3 regions of the Rhizobium centroccidentale genome follow, and region 1 is predicted to be linked to each of the others. Evidence: riboswitches for the same ligand, from Rfam matches in the RefSeq annotation. Region 1 holds a riboswitch; each other region holds the start of a gene.
What was found. A riboswitch is a leader RNA that binds a small molecule or an ion and turns the genes downstream of it on or off. The one in region 1 is predicted to bind cobalamin.

Region 1 (5,830 bases):
TCTGGGCGGCAGTCACCTGGCCGTAATCGACGATGACGATCACTTCCGGGTTCTTCTCGATGACCGGCTCCCAGGACACCTCCGTCCAGCTCTTCTGGACGTCGTCCATCACGTTGACGCCGCCGGCAGCCTCGATCAATGCGGTTGGAATGCCGTAGCGCCCCGATGTGAACGGCTTCTCCTCACCGGAGTCATAGACGAAGACGCTGGTCGGCTTGTCGACATGACCGATCCTCGCCTGGATCTCGGCAAGCTGCTTGCGATAACCGGCGACGAGCGCTTCCGCCCTGTCCTCGACACGGAAGATCCTGCCGAGATTGAGGAGGTCAACGAACATGTCGTCCATGGTCGGCTTGTTCTTCTGCATGACGAAGATGCAGGATTCGGTCAGCTCATAAACCTTGATGCCAAAGGGGGCGAGCGTTTCCGGAGTTACCTCGCCGCCGACCTTCATGCCGTAGTTCCATCCGGCAAAAAAGAAATCCGCGTTGGCACCGAGCAGCACCTCCTTGCTCGGATATTTCGGCGACAGCTCCGGCAGTTCCTTCACGCCGCCACGCAGCTTCTCATCCAGCGTCTTCCAGCCGGAAATGCCGGTATAGCCGACCATGCGGTCCTGCAGCTTCAGCGCCAGCATCATCTCGGTCAGGTTGACATCGTTGGAAACGGCCCGCTCCGGCGCTTTGTCGAAGGTTACATCGCGATTGCAGCTGCGCACGGTGACGGGCTTGGCGAATGTCGTTCCCCCAAACAGGCTTCCGATAAGCAAGGCCGCGGCAGGTAGGGATATGCGAGAAAACATGAATAACTCCAATGATCGTATTATCGAAGGGAAAAGGAAAATCGTTGCGGGCCGCCGTCGGTGTGATGCAGCCGCGTGCCGACCCTGAAAGCGCTCGAGACGTGCTCCACAGTCAGGACTTCGGCAGGTTCGCCGTGGCCCGTGAGCCGCCCGCAATCCATGACGGCGATCTGCGTCGCAAAATCAGCGGCGAGATTGATATCGTGCAGTGTGGTGATGATCGTCGGGCCGAGTCCCTTGAGTAGCTCAAGAATCTCGAGCTGGTGTCGGATATCGAGGTGATTGGTCGGCTCGTCGAGGATGATGAGCTCCGGCTCCTGCGCCAAGGCACGGGCGATCAGCGCCCGTTGCTTCTCGCCGCCGGACAGCGACGCGAATTGCCGCGGTGCCAAAGCTTCCAACTCCAGCCGCGCAAGGGCTGCGGCGGTGACGTCGTGATCGCGATCACTCCAGCGCGCCATGCCCTTGCGATGCGGAATACGCCCCATCAACACCACATCCCGCACACTGAAAGGAAAATCGCCTGGCGTCTCCTGCGGCACGACGGCGATCCGCTGCGCCACCTCCCGCGGACCGATGGACCATAGATCCACGCCGTCGAGATGCACCCTGCCCCGCTGCGGCTTGAGGCAGCGATAGAGGCAGCGTAGCAAGGTCGACTTACCGGCTCCGTTCGGACCGATGATTGCAAGCCGGGCGCCAGCCTCGACGGACAGCGTAATACCGCTAATGATCGGCATTCCCTTCTGGGCACCCCAGCTGATGCCGTCTGCTTCCAGTCGTGCGCTTCGTTCGGACATGACCCGGCTCCTATTGCAACACGACCAGCTGGCGTTCGGCTGAAACGATGGCGGCGGGAATGCGCGCAAGGGTCTTGCCTGCCAGCGCTCGCGGGCGTTCGCTTTCGCGGCTCAGCCCATCGGGGCGATCCCGATAAAGCTTCGCGAAGGAGATGAGGGCACCTATATCTTTCGCATCCTCTATGTCACCGAAGAGGTACGTCGCCTTTGCCTTGGCCTGGAAAGCGACCGTGCACGGCCGTTCGCAACCCGCCATGCAGACACTGCCTTCCAGGCAGAAATCATCCGCAAGTGCAGCGCCAGCCTGGGAGATCGCCATCTGCAAATGCTTCAGGAGCTCGAGGCCCGGCCGGCATGGTTTGCCGACATAACGGCAGTTGGTGCACACGGTGATCCGGTGCGTCGCCTCTTTTGTATTATCCATGAGATGCCTCCCGGAGATTTCGCCGGAGGCACAGTCAAGATAGGGCCAGCGGACGCAGCGGCGCCCTCGCCCAACCACTGATTTTCCATCGGAACACCCCGTCCGTTGCGGTTGATATCGTCGATGGCAGGTCTCCTGGCTCGCGGGTCACAACTCGTTCGCGCCTTCCCGGCTTAACGCCAGTGGCATATTGCGAACGCGCTCTCCGCTTACAGTTGCGGGGGCAGCCACGGTCTTGGCCCCTGATGGGTAATCCGCACCGTGTTCCCTTTTCAGCCGCTATCAGGATCGATCCGAAAGCAGCACCATCGGCGGTATTCATGTCACAGAAAGCGGATGCGGGCAACGGCGATGTCATATGCACTTTCATTTGTCCTGGAGCTTCGGCTTAAGCGACAACAATCTGTTACGTTATTACATAACAGATAGCAAGCCACTATCTCCGCTCGCGGCTGAAACTGCGATATGCACATGCGAAGGCACCGCAAACACGATCCAAAATGGAAGAAGCCGCAGAGCTGTCAGACCGCCTTGCATTGAGGATGGAAACGCTCCGCGACACTCTCTGCCGCCGCATAGGCCTGCGTCACGATCTCAGGCACCAGATCGATGTCGGGGAGACTTCCAAGTCCCAAGGGACCAATCGCAAAAAGCCCCTCCGTCGTGCGCCCGTTGACCTCGAGCGAGCCTGTCGCCTCCACGGCGAGACCGAGGCCAAGCTCGTCAGGCACCGCAAGGCCGGCATCGATGAGGCTACGCAGCAAGGGTGCGTTCAGGTCGGGCGCCTGGCACCGACAGTCGATTACGTCGTCGGCGTAGAGCTGCTCGGTCTCCTGCCGGCCAGCCGGCTTCAAAACCAGCCCGGTCGGCGTGCGGCGGATAAAATGACCGCGCCGCAGCAGTGTATTACCCTCGGCAAGCTCCTGATTGAGGCGCACATGCAGCGCTTCGGGCAGCCGATTGCGATGGCTGTCATAAAGCGCCCGCAAATGGCGATTGAACTGCTGCTTCTGCCCTGCCGGCAGGGATCGCCAAAGCGAGCGCGCATGCTTGCGCAAGCCGTTCATGACGGATTGCCAGCTCTGGCCGTTCGCCTCCGCCTCGCCGCAAGCCTTGCGGACGAAGCGGACGATCTCGCTGAGCTTGCCGGGCATCTCGTCGGCAGGGAAAACCGGATCGGCATTATTGCGCGTGTGGCTCTGCGGCAGAAAGCCTCGCCGCGAAACGATAGTGATCTGCCCCGTATAGCCGCTCTCACGCATCTGCAGCAGCCGATCGACAACGCGCAGGCCGCTTCCGAGCAGGATCGTATGCGGTCGCGACACGAGACGGCGCGCGCGCACCGTGGTCGGCACGGTCACGAGATCGCTGGCCTGGAATTCGTGATCGCTAATGCCATAGCCTGTCGCCAGCACCACCATGTCGAAAGGCGCATTGGCGGCGCCATCGCTTTCCACTGCGAAACGGCCGCCACGAACGCGCCGAAGCCCGAAGACCGTCTCACTGCTGACCTGCACCGCCACATCCCGCCGTGACGAGAAGGCTTCCGAAAAGCGCTGATAGACGTAGTCGCTGAAAATGCTCTTCGGCACGAAGATCTGCAAAAAACCGGGTATGGCGGCGGGCACGGCGCTGCGGAAAGGCGCATTGCCGCAAAGCCATTGATTGAAATCGTCGGGATCGCCGGCGGAAACGGAAAGATCGCGAACACGGCTGTTGAGAATTTCGCTGCTATGTCCGGAGGCGAGCGCCTGACCGCCGCTGACGCTGGAATTGGGATCGAAAAGCTGCAGATGGAAGGGAAAGCGCACCGTCTTCATCAGGGCGATCGCCATCATCATGCCGGAAAAACCGCGCCCAATCACGGCAATGCGCGGCATCGCATAAGGCTGCGCCGTCGCGTTCGTCCTGGCGGAAAAGAATCCCTGAACCGTCATATCAACTCCTGGGGCAAGAGGTGGTCGATCATGCCTTTCTTGGGCTTGCTCACTTCACAGGTCCGGAAACACAGACGCCGATATCCGGAACTCGGCAACCTTGGAACCGCGGCCGACAGAACGCACGAAAGCCGCTTCCGTTCTCAATACGCGTCGCGCTTCTTCAATCAGGACCCTTCCAAAATGAAAGATGCGACAGGCAGGTCCAACTCCGATCCAACACCAGATGCCTGCAATCGGCCGCCATATGATTACTTCGTCAAAAGCCATCGGGCAGCAGAATTATTGCTATTGTCTACTTATTTAGTCGTATATGAAAGCGCGAAAACGCGCTGCTAGCAAGTGCTTTCTTGTCCGGTCGGAATAGGGTCGACCAAGCTGCGGCACGGAAAACGGCCGACGGCCGGACACTCCCTTCGTATCCTGCACTCACGTCGACGGGCAAAAAAGGAAAGCAATTCCAAGCTCTAAGATCAGCTTATGAAGCAGCTTTCGCTATTCGTTGGCCGCAGGAAAGAGGGCTCGCAACCTCTATCCTCAACGTATTATATCGGGCCGCGCGCTTACAATTTTCGTGGTCGACGCCTATCGTGTCCGAGGGCGCGATATGAATGCACCAGGAAAATCCGTTGTACACTCCATCTATCGAAATTAAGATCGCAGCGATTTGCTGCGCCTGAGAAACCGACTTGGCGCTGGCCGAGGAGTGGTGAATGGGGACTGTTTCGCAGTTGCACGAACGCGTCAGACCGCCTGCCCATCGCATCCAAAGCGAAGAGGAAGCGCTCGACATCGCGCGTTCGCTCGCGGCCGCCTTCGCTCAGCATGCAAGCGATCGGGATATCAACCGCATTCTGCCCTATGACGAGCTCGAGGCCCTATCGCAGTCAGGCCTGCTCGGGATTTCCGTTCCGTCGGAACATGGCGGCATCGATATTTCGAACAGCGTTCTCGCCGAGGTCGTTGCCACCCTCGCCGAGGCCGATCCTTCCATAGCACAGATACTGCAAACGCATTTTCATGTGCTGGAAGCGGTGAGAATTGCGGGCGGCGAGGACCAGCGGGCATCCCTTTTCGAGCGTGCCATTACCGGCGATCGTTTCGGCGGCATCTTTTCCGAATCCGGTGCAAGCGGCACCGACCAGCACCCCTTGCATCTGACCGCGGACGGGCTCGGATTCCGCGTCAACGGACGGAGCCGGCCTTCCGCCAGCATTCTGTTTTCGGACTGGATCGCGCTATTCGCGGCGGACAAACGCAAAGGGCTGATAGCCGCTGTCGTGTCCAGAAATACGGAGGGCATCCAGATCATCGACGACTGGGATGGCTTTGGTCAGCGCACTTCCGGAAACGGCACGACCATATTGCATAATGTCTATCTCAATGGCGACGCCCTTCTCCTGCATCGGGAAAAGCTGGCGGAGCCCACAGTGATCGATAGCGTGAACCAGCTCACGCGCGCCGGCATCAATCTCGGCATTGCCCGTTCCGCGCTGACGGCGACGATGGAATTCGTGCGGACGCGCTCGCACTCAGGGGAAGGCAACGGGGATGAGCGATCCGTCAACGATCCGCTGATCGTGACAAGGATCGGCGAAATTGCCATCCGCATCGAAGCGGCGACGGCGATGGTGGAGCGCGCCGGCGGCAAGATCGATGCCGCGCAGATCAATCTCACCGAAGATCATGTTATCGACGCCGCGCTCTCCGTTGCGGCGGCCCAGACGATTACGGCCGATATGGCGATGGAAGCAGCCGACGCGCTGTTCGAGCTTGCGGGCACGGAGTCTGCGCGCATCGGACTGAACCTCGACCGCCACTGGCGTAACGCCCGCATTCACACCCTGCATGAACCGGCCCGCCGGAA
Region 2 (5,830 bases), on a different contig from region 1:
CGGAAAAAGCGCCTCATAGCCGAGATTCATCAGGGCCTTATTGGCGTTGTAGTGCAGGAACTTCTTGACGTCTTCGGTCAGGCCGACGCCGTCATAGAGCGCTTCGGTATATTTGGCCTCGTTATCATAAAGCTCCAACAGCAGATCGAAGGCGAAATCCTTGATTTCCTGGCGCTGCCCGTCCGAAAGCCGCTCCTGCCCGCGCTGGAACTTGTAGCCGATGTAATAGCCATGCACGGCTTCATCACGGATGATGAGACGGATCATGTCGGCGGTGTTGGTGAGCTTGGCGCGGCTCGACCAGAACATGGGCAGGTAGAAGCCGGAATAGAACAGGAAGCTCTCGAGGAAAACGCTGGCAACCTTCTTCTTCAGCGGATCGCCGGACGCATATTGCTCCATGATCAGCTGCGACTTGCGCTGCAGAAACTCGTTCTCCTCAGACCAGCGATAGGCGTCGTCCACGTCCGGCGTCAGGCAGAGCGTCGAGAAGATCGACGAGTAGGAACGTGCATGCACGGCTTCCATGAAGGAAATGTTCGACAGCACCGCCTCTTCATGCGGGGTCGCGGCATCGGCCATCAGCTTGACCGAACCGACACCGTTCTGGATCGTGTCGAGCAGCGTCAGGCCGGTGAAGACGCGGATGGTGAGCTGCTGCTCCTCAGGCTTGAGTGTCGCCCAGGATTGGATGTCGTTCGACAAGGGCACCTTCTCCGGCAGCCAGAAATTACCGGTCAGACGGTTCCAGACCTCGAGGTCCTTGTCGTCCTCGATGCGGTTCCAGTTGATGGCCCGAACGCGGCTTGCCGGCTTGAATTGCATATTCATTTTCATCGTCCCTCAAACGTTCAGAGCGTGCAGGAAACGCAGCCCTGAACCTGCGTGCCTTCGAGCGCCATCTGACGAAGGCGGATGTAATAGATAGTCTTGATACCCTTCTTCCAGGCGTAGATCTGCGCCTTGTTGATATCGCGCGTTGTCGCGGTATCGCGGAAGAACAGCGTCAGCGACAGGCCTTGGTCGACATGCTGGGTGGCCGCAGCATAGGTGTCGATGATCTTTTCCGGCCCGATCTCGTAGGCGTCCTGGTAATAGTCGAGATTGTCGTTCGTCATGAAGGCGGCCGGATAATAGACGCGGCCGATCTTGCCTTCCTTGCGAATCTCGATCTTGGAGACGATTGGATGGATCGAGGAGGTCGAGTGGTTGATGTAGGAGATCGAGCCCGTCGGCGGCACGGCCTGCAGGTTCTGGTTATAGAGCCCGCCCTCCATGACGGCTTTCTTCAAGGCGAGCCAATCCTCCTGGGTGGGAATGGCAATCCCGGCCTTCTCGAAGATTTCCGCGACACGCCCGGTCGCGGGCTTCCATTCCTGCTCCGTATACTTATCGAAATATTCGCCGGAGGCGTATTTCGAATTCTCGAAGCCCTTGAAGCTCTGGCCACGCTCGACCGCAAGCAGATTCGAGGCGCGAATAGCGTGGTAGGTGACCGTGTAGAAGTAGATGTTGGTGAAATCGACACCTTCTTCCGAGCCGTAGAAGATGCGCTCGCGGGCGAGATAGCCGTGCAGGTTCATCTGGCCGAGGCCGATCGCATGGCTTTCGTCATTGCCCTTCTCGATCGAGGGTACGGAGGAGATATGGCTCATGTCCGAGACGGCCGTCAGCGCCCGGATGGACATCTCGATCGTCTTGCCGAAATCCGGGCTGTCCATCGCGGCAGCAATATTCAGAGAACCGAGATTGCAGGAGATGTCCTTGCCCATATGCTTGTAGGACAGGTCGTCGTTGTATTCGCTGGCTTCGCTGACCTGCAGGATTTCCGAGCAGAGATTGCTCATGGTGATGCGGCCGGCAACCGGATTGGCGCGGTTCACCGTGTCCTCGAACATGATGTAGGGATAACCGCTTTCGAACTGGATTTCGGCGATCACCTGGAAGAATTCGCGCGCCTTGATCTTCTTCTTGCGGATGCGGCTGTCGGCCACCATCTCGCGATACTTCTCCGTCACCGAAATCTCGGTAAATGGCACGCCATAAACGCGCTCCACATCATAGGGCGAGAATAGGTACATATCCTCGTTGTTCTTCGCGAGCTCGAAAGTAATGTCCGGAATGACCACGCCGAGCGACAGTGTCTTGATGCGAATCTTCTCGTCGGCATTTTCGCGTTTGGTATCGAGGAAGCGCATGATGTCGGGATGGTGAGCGTTCAGGTAGACGGCGCCCGCCCCTTGCCGCGCGCCAAGCTGGTTGGCGTAGGAGAAGGAGTCTTCCAGCAGCTTCATGACGGGAATGATGCCGGACGACTGGTTCTCGATATGCTTGATGGGTGCGCCGGCCTCACGGATGTTGGTGAGCGATAGCGCCACGCCTCCGCCGCGTTTCGAAAGCTGCAGAGCCGAGTTAATGGCGCGGCCGATCGATTCCATATTGTCTTCGACACGCAGCAGGAAGCAGGAGACCAGCTCTCCGCGCTGCTTCTTGCCGGCATTGAGGAAGGTCGGTGTTGCCGGCTGGAAGCGGCCGGAGATAATCTCGTCCACCAGATCGCGCGCAATCTGCTCGCTGCCCTGCGCCAGCGTCAGCGCGACCATGCAGATGCGGTCTTCATAACGCTCGAGATAGCGTTTTCCATCGAAGGTCTTCAGCGTGTAGCTGGTGTAGTATTTGAAGGCGCCGAGAAAGGTCGGAAAACGGAATTTCTTCGCATAGGCGTGATCGAAGAGATCGCGCACGAAATTGAAGGAATACTGATCCAGAACCTCCTGCTCGTAGTAGCCTTCCCTCACCAGATAATCGAGCTTTTCCCTGAGGTTATGGAAGAAGACCGTGTTCTGATTGACGTGCTGGAGGAAGTATTGCTTGGCCGCCATACGATCCTTGTCGAGCTGGATCTTTCCGTGCTCATCATAGAGGTTCAGCATGGCGTTCAGTGCGTGATAATCCAATGCTGGTTCCGCCGCCTTGGCTGGCCGATCATTCGTGGTAGCAGAAAAAGTGCTCTGCGGTTTTTCGCCCGCGTCCCGCAACAAAGAAGAGCTTAGCGTATCCAAAATCGTTCCAATCCCTGTCTGACATTGGCGACATCCTCATCCGTGCCCAGAAGTTCGAACCGATAGAGATACGGCACCTGGCATTTAGCAGAGATGATGTCGCCGGCGATCCCGTAGGTCGCGCCGAAGTTGCTGTTGCCCGCGGCGATGACCCCGCGGATGTTCGAACGGTTGCCCGCATCGTTGAGGAAGCGGATCACCTGCTTGGGCACGGCCCCTTTGCCACCGTCGCCGCAATAGGTCGGGACGATCAGGACATAGAGCGAGGTCGTTCGAAATTCGTCTCCCGCGGCAAGCGGGATACGAGCAGCCGGCAATGCGAGCTTCGTAACGAAGCGATGGGTATTTTCCGACCGGCTGGAGAAATAGACGATCTCGCCCACCGCCCGGCTCCTTAAGCGAGAGCGCTGATCATGTCGGGACGGAAGCCGGCCCAATGCAACTCCCCGGCGACGACAACCGGAACCTGGCGATAGCCGAGACCCTGCACCAGCTCATAGGCGGCGGCATCGGTCGATACGTCGACGATGGTGTAGTCGATGCCTTGGCGATCAAGCGCGCGGGTCGTGGCTGTGCACTGGACGCAGGCGGGCTTGCTGTAGACGGTGATGCTCATGAGATATCCTCGTATGGATGGGCACGGAAAATCGCTCGGGCATCGGATGATGCCCGCTCGGCGGGTGAAAAGTGGAGCAAACCTAGCCGGCGGCCGGACGCATTTAAGCGGCCGTCACTCGCGCGGGCGACTATAGATACTCAGGAACATGGACTTCACCCCGAAGTTATCAGCGGGATCTTCGAGGAAGCGAGGGCGGCCATTATGCCGCATGGACCATCGCTCGCCAGCCGGACACCCCGCCCGTGGACGTCAATGCTCAAGGCAGGTCTCCTGGCTCGCGGGTCATAACATTCGTCTTGCCTTCCCAAGACACACGGTCTCAGTGACGTCATTGAACGAATGCTCACCGCTCACAGTTGCGGGGGCAGCTCCGGCTTAGCGATCATCATGTTCGCCGACCAGATTCCCGTCTTAGCCTCCAATTCTTGCGAATCAGAAGAACCTCGAACACTATATATAGTATCTTCAGTTAAAATTGCGTCAACTGCTTCGATGGCCTCAAGCCAATTTCGATGTTGATGAATTCCGACAATCTCGCCTGACGCGTGCACAGGGGCTGGACAGATGCAGCGTTACTTCATTACGCTGCATCTGTAATGTTATTACATAAAGGACCCTTCATGCCGAACACAAGCTCTGGTATCCTCCTTGCAGCCTCATCCTTGGCTTGCGCCTTGCTGCTTCCCTTCCCGTCGTTTGCCGACGACGAAAAGGAGACGGAAAGCTGGCGACTATTCGTCGCCGATCACAGCCTGCCGATCGTCCGCGCGATCGATGCCTCAAGTGGCAAGGAAATCGGCCGGTTCGATCTTCACGGCTATGCCTCCCTGTCTCTCAGTCAATCCGGCCGCACCATATTTGCCGTGCAAGGCGAAAAGAATGTGGTCCACGCGATTGCGACCGGCATATCCCTCTCCGACCACGGCGAACATCGCGACATCGAACTTTCCGATCCGAAACTGCTCCGGACATCGATCAAGGGCGAAAAGCCTGGGCACGTGGTGACGCACGGCAACAATGTCGCAATCTTCTACGACCGCGACGACAAGTTCGATCTCCTGTCCGAAAATGGCCTTGCCGAAGGCAAACCCGATATTCGTTCATTCCAGACCATCGCCGCCCACCACGGCGTTGCCGTTCCGATGGGCGACCATCTTCTCGTGTCGGTGCCGAACATGGAGGCTTCCGTGAAGGAAGGCGAGTTGCCGCCGCGCCTCGGCTTGCGCGTGTTGGACCGAACGGGAGAGCAGGTTGGTGATATCAAGCGCTGCACAGGGCTTCATGGGGAAGCGACTTCCGCCCGGCTGATTGCCTTCGGCTGCGAGGAAGGTGTCCTGATCGCTCGCCCCGGCGGTATCGACGGCCCAAAGGTGGAGATGCTCGCCTATGGCTCTTCCTTGCCAAAGGGCAAGGTCTCGACATTGCTCGGCGGCATGTCCATGCAATTCTTCCTCGGCAATTATGGTGAGCAGAACGTCGTATTGATCGATCCGGACAATTCTGACCAACCCTACAAGCTGATCGAACTGCCGACACGACGGGTCGATTTCATACTCGATCCGGCAAAGCCGCAGATCGCCTACATTCTCACCGAGGACGGCAATCTGCATCTTATTGATGTCGTGAAAGGCGCGATCGTGAAATCCGAGACCGTTACCGAACCTTACAGCAAGGACGGTCACTGGCGCGACCCGCGGCCTCGTCTGGCGATCGCCGGCAATCTCATCGCCATTACCGATCCGCGCCACGGCCTCGTGCGCATGGTCGATAACCAATCACTGATGGAAGTCCGCAGCATTCCCGTCGAGGGGCAGCCCTTTGCGATCGTTGCGGCCGGCGGATCGGGAGCAGTGCATTGAGAGCCTGAGGTGTAGAGATTGCGATCCGATTCGGATCATTGTTCGTTGGTAGTCAGTATCTGACTACCGCCACCTGTTTTGAGCGCCATGTTTTAAGCGCGATGCCATCGATCGCTAACTGTTGAACATCGCAACGGGAGCCGGTGCTCGGCCAGCTCTCGACAATTGGCGATCGATAAGAATCCGGCTTGCCAAGCCGCCCATGATATCAGGCAGCGTGCGGACGAAACTTTGCGGTCGCAGCACCCTCCAGACGAAACTTCAGTTCGTAAGCCACAGCGCAGATTGCC
Region 3 (5,830 bases), on a different contig from region 1:
GAGCTCGGAACGAAAGATGATGTCGGCCGGGCTGCGCGAGCAGTTGACGAAGGTGATATCAGACAGCGGTGCGATATCGGACATGTAGCGCGTCATCGACATCATCGGCGTGATGCCGGAGCCGGCCGAGACGAAAAGATATTTCTCGCCGGGATGACGGACATGGCTGAAATCGCCGAGCGGGCCGAAAGCCTTGATGCGCATGCCCGGCTTCAGGTTCTCGAACATCCAGCGCGTGCCGATGCTGTCCTTTTGCGCCTTCACCGTCACCGCGACCGAGAAGGGCCGCGACGGCGTGGACGACAGCGTATAGGTGCGCATGACCGGCTCCGGAGCCGTCGGCAGCTCCAGCGTCACGAACTGGCCCGGCAGATAACGGAACCAGTTATCCTTGTCGGACCCGAAGGTGAAGGTCATCACGTCAGGCGCTTCGGGCGTTGCCGAGAGGCATTCGAGCACATGCTGCCTATCATTCCAGGGCTGCATCTGGTCGAGGTGGCGATGCGGAAGGGAGACGGTCATGTTCATGCTCAGGCAACCGCCGACAGCTTGGCCTGATCGCCCTGCAGCCGGTTGATCATGAATGTCGTGTACCATTCGACGAACTGCATGACGCCGCCTTCGTGGATCTCCGAATAGGGACCGGGCTCATAGGCCGGCGAGCGGATGCCGAAGGCATTTTCCTCGACGATGCGGCGGTCCTGATCGTTGGTTTCGGTCCAGACGTGGGTCAGCTCTTCCAGATTATAGTCGACACCTTCGACGGCATCCTTATGGACGAGCCACTTCGTGGTCACGGCAGTTTCCTCGGCGCTGATCGGCAGGACGCGGAAGGAGATCGCGTGGTCGCCGAGCATGTGGTTCCACGTCGTCGGATAGTGGAACAGCAGCATGGTGCCGATGCCGTTGATCGTCACATCGGGCGAGAGCGGCCGCCTGACGGCATTCTGGCCGGACATGGTGTAGCTCTCGGCACCTTCGATCAGCGGCATGCGGGCCGTGCGGAACTGCCCATCCGGCGAGATCTTGAATTCGCTCGGCAGGCCGGCGGCTTCGCAGCGTGCCCAGTGCTCGGTGATGACGGGGTCGCTCATCGCGCCCTGCACGCCGGTCACGGTCGGAGCTTCCGGGAAGGTGCGGCAGAGTTCGGGGTGATTGGCCGCGCAATGATAGCACTCGCGGTTGTTTTCCCAGACGAGCTTCCAGTTGCCCTTCTCGATGATGGTGCTCTGGAAGGCGACCTTGGCTTCGCTGATGCGGTGCGGCGCCATGTAGGGTTCGATCGTGGCGCGAACCGGTGCGAAATCGGGGGCGTTCTGCGCGAGGCAGATGAAGATGTAGCCGCCGACGCTTTCGCAGTGAACCGGCTTTAGCGAATACTGGCTCTTGTCGAAATCCTCCGCCATCTGGCGGGCGAAGAGCAGCGAGCCGTCGAGCTCGTAGGTCCACTGGTGATAGGGGCAGACGAGCTTTGCCGACGAGCCGCGCTCGGTGGTGCAGACACGCGAGCCGCGATGGCGACAGCTATTGTGGAAGGCGCGGATGACCTGATCGCGGCCGCGAACGATCACGACGGGATAATCGCCGATCTGGACGGTGAAATAATTGCCCGCGCGCGGCACTTCGCAATCATGGCCGATAAACAGCCAGTCGCGATAGTAGATCGTCTCCATATCGAGCTTGAAGTAATCCGGATCGGTGTAGAACGGTTGCTCAAGGCTCAAACCCGTCCGGTGGTTCTTCAGTTGCCGCAGAACTTTGCTGCCGATGTCCATTTGCCTATCCTTAGCAGTACCAGAAGGCGGGCAAAGGACATGCGCGGCCGATTGGGAGCGGCCAAAAGCAATGTCCCGACCACCCGCCGCGGTCAGTAAACCTATGTGCCCAAGGCTGGTTTCCGGGCTCTGGAGCGGCCCTGTTTCCAGAGCCCCATGGCACCTTCCCAGGTCGATCGACCCAGTGGCTTTATCCGCCATGCCTCACTCCACCACCGTTGCGGGGGCAGCGCCGGATTTTGACCGGCTTCCCAATTCTCCGTCTCCCTAGCAGACGGCACCTTGAGATTGATGGCATCATAGCTCTCGGCTCCGCCAGCCGCTGCGCTGCAATGCGACATCGGCTCCGAAATTGACGACAGTCGAAACGGGACGCCCGGACGGTTGCGTGCCGCGAGAATATAGAGAGGAAATTCAATTGGTTGGGCGCTTGCATCAGAGACGCTCCGAGCATCGTATGTGCATTCCACCAATGACGCTTTATCCTGATTGCGACAGGTCTGCAAACGGCCGATAATTGGGAGGCTAGTTGCACGGCTGAGAGCGCCGACAGAGCCGCTATCGGGAGCCTTCGGTCCGGCGCGGTCAAGCTCGGCTCAAGCTCCGTAGTCCATCATGTCGCCGAAGAGTTTATAGCGAGATCCGGCATGGCCAAACTCAGATATTTCGACGCTGGGAAGCCCGCCGAGCCTGAACCGGCGCAGCCGGTATCAACGACGGGGTACACCGAATTCCTGCGCACCGGCCGCATCAACCGCAACAGGCCGCATTGGCTGGCAGAAGAGCGCGAATACCTCACCCATGAACAGGTGGCCGAACGCACGGCGCTGAAGCTCCGGGACGCCGGCGAAAAGACCCACGACCGGCTCAACAATTTCCATAGGTCCATCCGCTTCCCGAAGCTCATCTTTCATCACACGCTGAAGGACACGCCGCATCTCGGCTATTGCCATGTCACCGCCGCGCGGACGCAATTCGCCCAATATGAGCAGGTGAACTGGGCCTTCTACATAGCCAACTTCTTTGCCCGGATCGGCCACGAAGAGAACTTCTTCGAGGATATCAGCCTCAAATATTCGCGGATGTATTTCGCGGTCGCCATCCATCCGGACAGGCAAGCCGAAGACAAGAAGCTGACGATCAATCGCGACGTCCGCGGCAACGGCGTACTGTTCCACACCCACGATCCGCAGATCGCCATCCGCAACGTTCTTCTGCTCGGCGCCCGCAACGAGCAGCTTCGCGACATCATTCGCCAGCTTTGACGATTGATCCGAAAACTCGAAGGGCATAAGAAACGGCCTGAACTGCAAGCAGGCAGGCCATGGCACGACACATAGATATTCTCGAACATCCGCAAACGGCAATAGAGGTCGCGACGGCTACCCTTGCCGAGGGCCTGCCGATCGGGCTGCCGACGGAGACGGTCTACGGCCTTGCCGCCGATGCCACCAATCCTGCCGCGATTACCCGGATCTACGAGACGAAGGGGCGGCCGCGCTTCAATCCGCTGATCTGCCACATGAGCGATCTTGCGATGGCCGAGCGCTATGCGGTCTTCGACCCCATCTCGCGCAAGCTCGCGGAAGCCTTCTGGCCCGGACCGCTGACGCTGGTGCTGCCGCTCAAGCCCGATAGCGGCATCCATCCGCTGGCGACCGCCGGCCTCGACACGGTCGGTATCCGCGTACCGCGGGGCTTTGCCGGAGACCTGATCCGCGCCTTCGACCGGCCGCTTGCCGCGCCGAGCGCCAATACCTCGGGCAAGATCAGCGCCACCAGCGCCGATCATGTGGACGACGATCTCGGAGAGCGGATCACGCTCATCCTCGACGCCGGGGCCTCGGTCGTCGGCGTGGAGTCGACCATCGTCAAGGTCGAGGATGGCGAGATGCGACTGTTACGACCCGGCGGGCTGGCAGCCAGCGAGATCGAGCGTGTGGCCGGCAAGGCGCTGAAGCGCAAGAAGAAGGCTTCCGCTGCCATCGAGGCACCCGGTATGCTTGCCTCACACTATGCGCCGGGTGCAGCCGTGCGGCTCGACGCGACGGATGTTTCCGCGAACGAAGCGCTGATCCGCTTCGGGACGCCTGACATTCCCGGCATCGAAAATGCGGTTGCCGTGCTGGATCTGAGCACCAGCGGCGATCTTTCGGAAGCTGCCGCGAATCTTTTCGATTTCATGAAGCGCGCCGATGCCACCGGTGCGGCCACGATCGCTTTCTCGCATATTCCCGACGAGGGCCTCGGCGAGGCCATCAACGACCGGCTGCGCCGCGCCGCCGCGCCCAGAGACTAAATCAGCCATCAGGCAAAGGACACGCCATGAGCAGCTCCGTCCCCTCCTCCGACCTTCTCGATCGCTTCGTCGCCATCGTCGGCGAAAAACATGCCGTGCGGGACCCGGCCGAAATCGCGCCGCATCTGGTGGAAAACCGTGGGCTCTATCACGGCGCCTCGCCCATGCTGCTGAAGCCCGGCTCGGTGGAAGAGGTGTCGGCCATCCTCGAGCTTGCCAGTGAGACCGGGACGGCTATCGTTCCGCAGACCGGCAATACCGGCCTTGTCGGCGGCCAGACGCCGCGCGAGGGCGGCTCGGACATCATCCTGTCGCTGGAACGCATGAACCGCGTTCGCGATATCGATCCGGTCGGGAATACAATGATCGTCGACGGCGGCTGCATCCTGGCGGATGTGCACAAGGCGGCGGCCGAGCATGGCCGCATGTTTCCGCTTTCGCTCGGCTCCGAAGGTTCCTGCCGCATTGCTGGCAATCTTTCCACCAATGCCGGCGGCACGGCTGTTCTTGCCTATGGCAACATGCGCCAGCTTTGCCTTGGCCTTGAAGTCGTTCTGCCCACGGGCGAGATCTGGAACGGGCTGCGCCGCTTGAAGAAGGACAATACCGGCTACGATCTGCGTGACCTCTTCATCGGCGCGGAAGGCACGCTCGGAGTCATCACCGGCGCAGTGCTAAAACTCTTTCCGCAGCCACTCGGCCATCAGGTCGCCTTTGCCGGCCTGCAATCGGTCGACGATGCGCTGACCCTGTTCAAGAACGCCTCCAGCCTCTGCGGCACGGCGCTGACCGGCTTCGAGCTGATGCCGCGCATCGGCGTCGAATTCACCACGCGACATATTCCGGGCGTGCGCGACCCGCTCGACACAGCCCATCCCTGGTATGTGCTGATCGACATCTCCACCTCGGATTCGGCTGAGACCGCCGAGCGGATGATGTCGGCGCTGCTCGAGCAAGGCTATGAGGCCGGCCTGATCCAGGATGCGACCATCGCCAGCTCCGAGACGCAGCAGAAAGCCATCTGGCATATGCGCGAGAGCATGTCGGATGCCCAGAAACCGGAGGGCGGCTCAATCAAGCACGACGTTTCCGTGCCGGTGGCGCAGATCCCGCAATTCATGGCGGAGGCCGAAAAGGCCGTTGTGGCAGCCATGCCGGGCGCGCGCGTCTGCGCCTTCGGCCACATGGGCGACGGCAATATCCATTACAACATCTCGCAGCCTGTCGGCGCCGACAAGGCCGAGTTCATCGGACGCTGGCGCGAGATGAACAAGATCGTGCACGGGCTTGTGCTGCAGCATGGCGGTTCGATCTCGGCCGAGCACGGCATCGGCCAGCTGAAGCGCGACGAGTTGGCTTCGATCCGCTCCGATATTGAGATGGACCTGATGCGCCGGATCAAGACGGCTTTCGATCCGGCCGGGATCATGAATCCTGGGAAGGTCCTCAAGGTCTGAGAGTTGGTCGGCTGCCTTAACGGGCGAGACACGCTCTGAATCTAGGTTGTTATGGAAGGCTTCAGTATGGGCGACAAGCACATATATGTGACATCGGTCAGCAGCAGCGGCGTGCACCAGTTCAGCAAGCAGATTAAAGATCATATTCAACTGCTGACCGGGCTCGGTGTGGAGGGCGACGCGCATATGGGGGTGACGGTGAAGCATCGCTCGCGCGTCGCGGTCGATCCGACGCAACCCAATCTGCGCCAGGTGCACATCATCCATGAAGAGCTGTTCGACGAGCTCACCGAAAAGGG

Region 2: it holds a riboswitch for cobalamin, as region 1 does, so the genes downstream of both, nrdH (glutaredoxin-like protein NrdH) here and PH562_RS03610 (DUF1636 family protein) in region 1, are expected to answer to the same signal.
Region 3: it holds a riboswitch for cobalamin, as region 1 does, so the genes downstream of both, PH562_RS24515 (aromatic ring-hydroxylating oxygenase subunit alpha) here and PH562_RS03610 (DUF1636 family protein) in region 1, are expected to answer to the same signal.

Annotation. Positions count from the first base shown of each region.
Region 1 is NZ_JAQJCG010000002.1:354,892-360,721, reverse strand. Features, by position in the region: gene PH562_RS03620 (ABC transporter substrate-binding protein) at 1-802, opposite strand, end outside; gene PH562_RS03615 (ABC transporter ATP-binding protein) at 823-1,602, opposite strand; gene PH562_RS03610 (DUF1636 family protein) at 1,613-2,026, opposite strand; cobalamin riboswitch at 2,135-2,351, opposite strand; gene PH562_RS03605 (FAD/NAD(P)-binding protein) at 2,548-3,963, opposite strand; gene PH562_RS03600 (SfnB family sulfur acquisition oxidoreductase) at 4,677-5,830, shown strand, end outside.
Region 2 is NZ_JAQJCG010000009.1:158,397-164,226, reverse strand. Features, by position in the region: gene nrdF (class 1b ribonucleoside-diphosphate reductase subunit beta) at 1-831, opposite strand, end outside; gene nrdE (class 1b ribonucleoside-diphosphate reductase subunit alpha) at 852-3,041, opposite strand; gene nrdI (class Ib ribonucleoside-diphosphate reductase assembly flavoprotein NrdI) at 3,050-3,445, opposite strand; gene nrdH (glutaredoxin-like protein NrdH) at 3,457-3,678, opposite strand; cobalamin riboswitch at 3,925-4,142, opposite strand; gene PH562_RS14475 (hypothetical protein) at 4,302-5,540, shown strand; gene PH562_RS14470 (acyltransferase family protein) at 5,749-5,830, opposite strand, start outside.
Region 3 is NZ_JAQJCG010000022.1:88,106-93,935, forward strand. Features, by position in the region: gene PH562_RS24510 (FAD-binding oxidoreductase) at 1-528, opposite strand, end outside; gene PH562_RS24515 (aromatic ring-hydroxylating oxygenase subunit alpha) at 531-1,775, opposite strand; cobalamin riboswitch at 1,872-2,075, opposite strand; gene PH562_RS24520 (DUF6656 family protein) at 2,423-3,040, shown strand; gene PH562_RS24525 (L-threonylcarbamoyladenylate synthase) at 3,100-4,074, shown strand; gene PH562_RS24530 (FAD-binding oxidoreductase) at 4,101-5,531, shown strand; gene PH562_RS24535 (MOSC domain-containing protein) at 5,598-5,830, shown strand, end outside.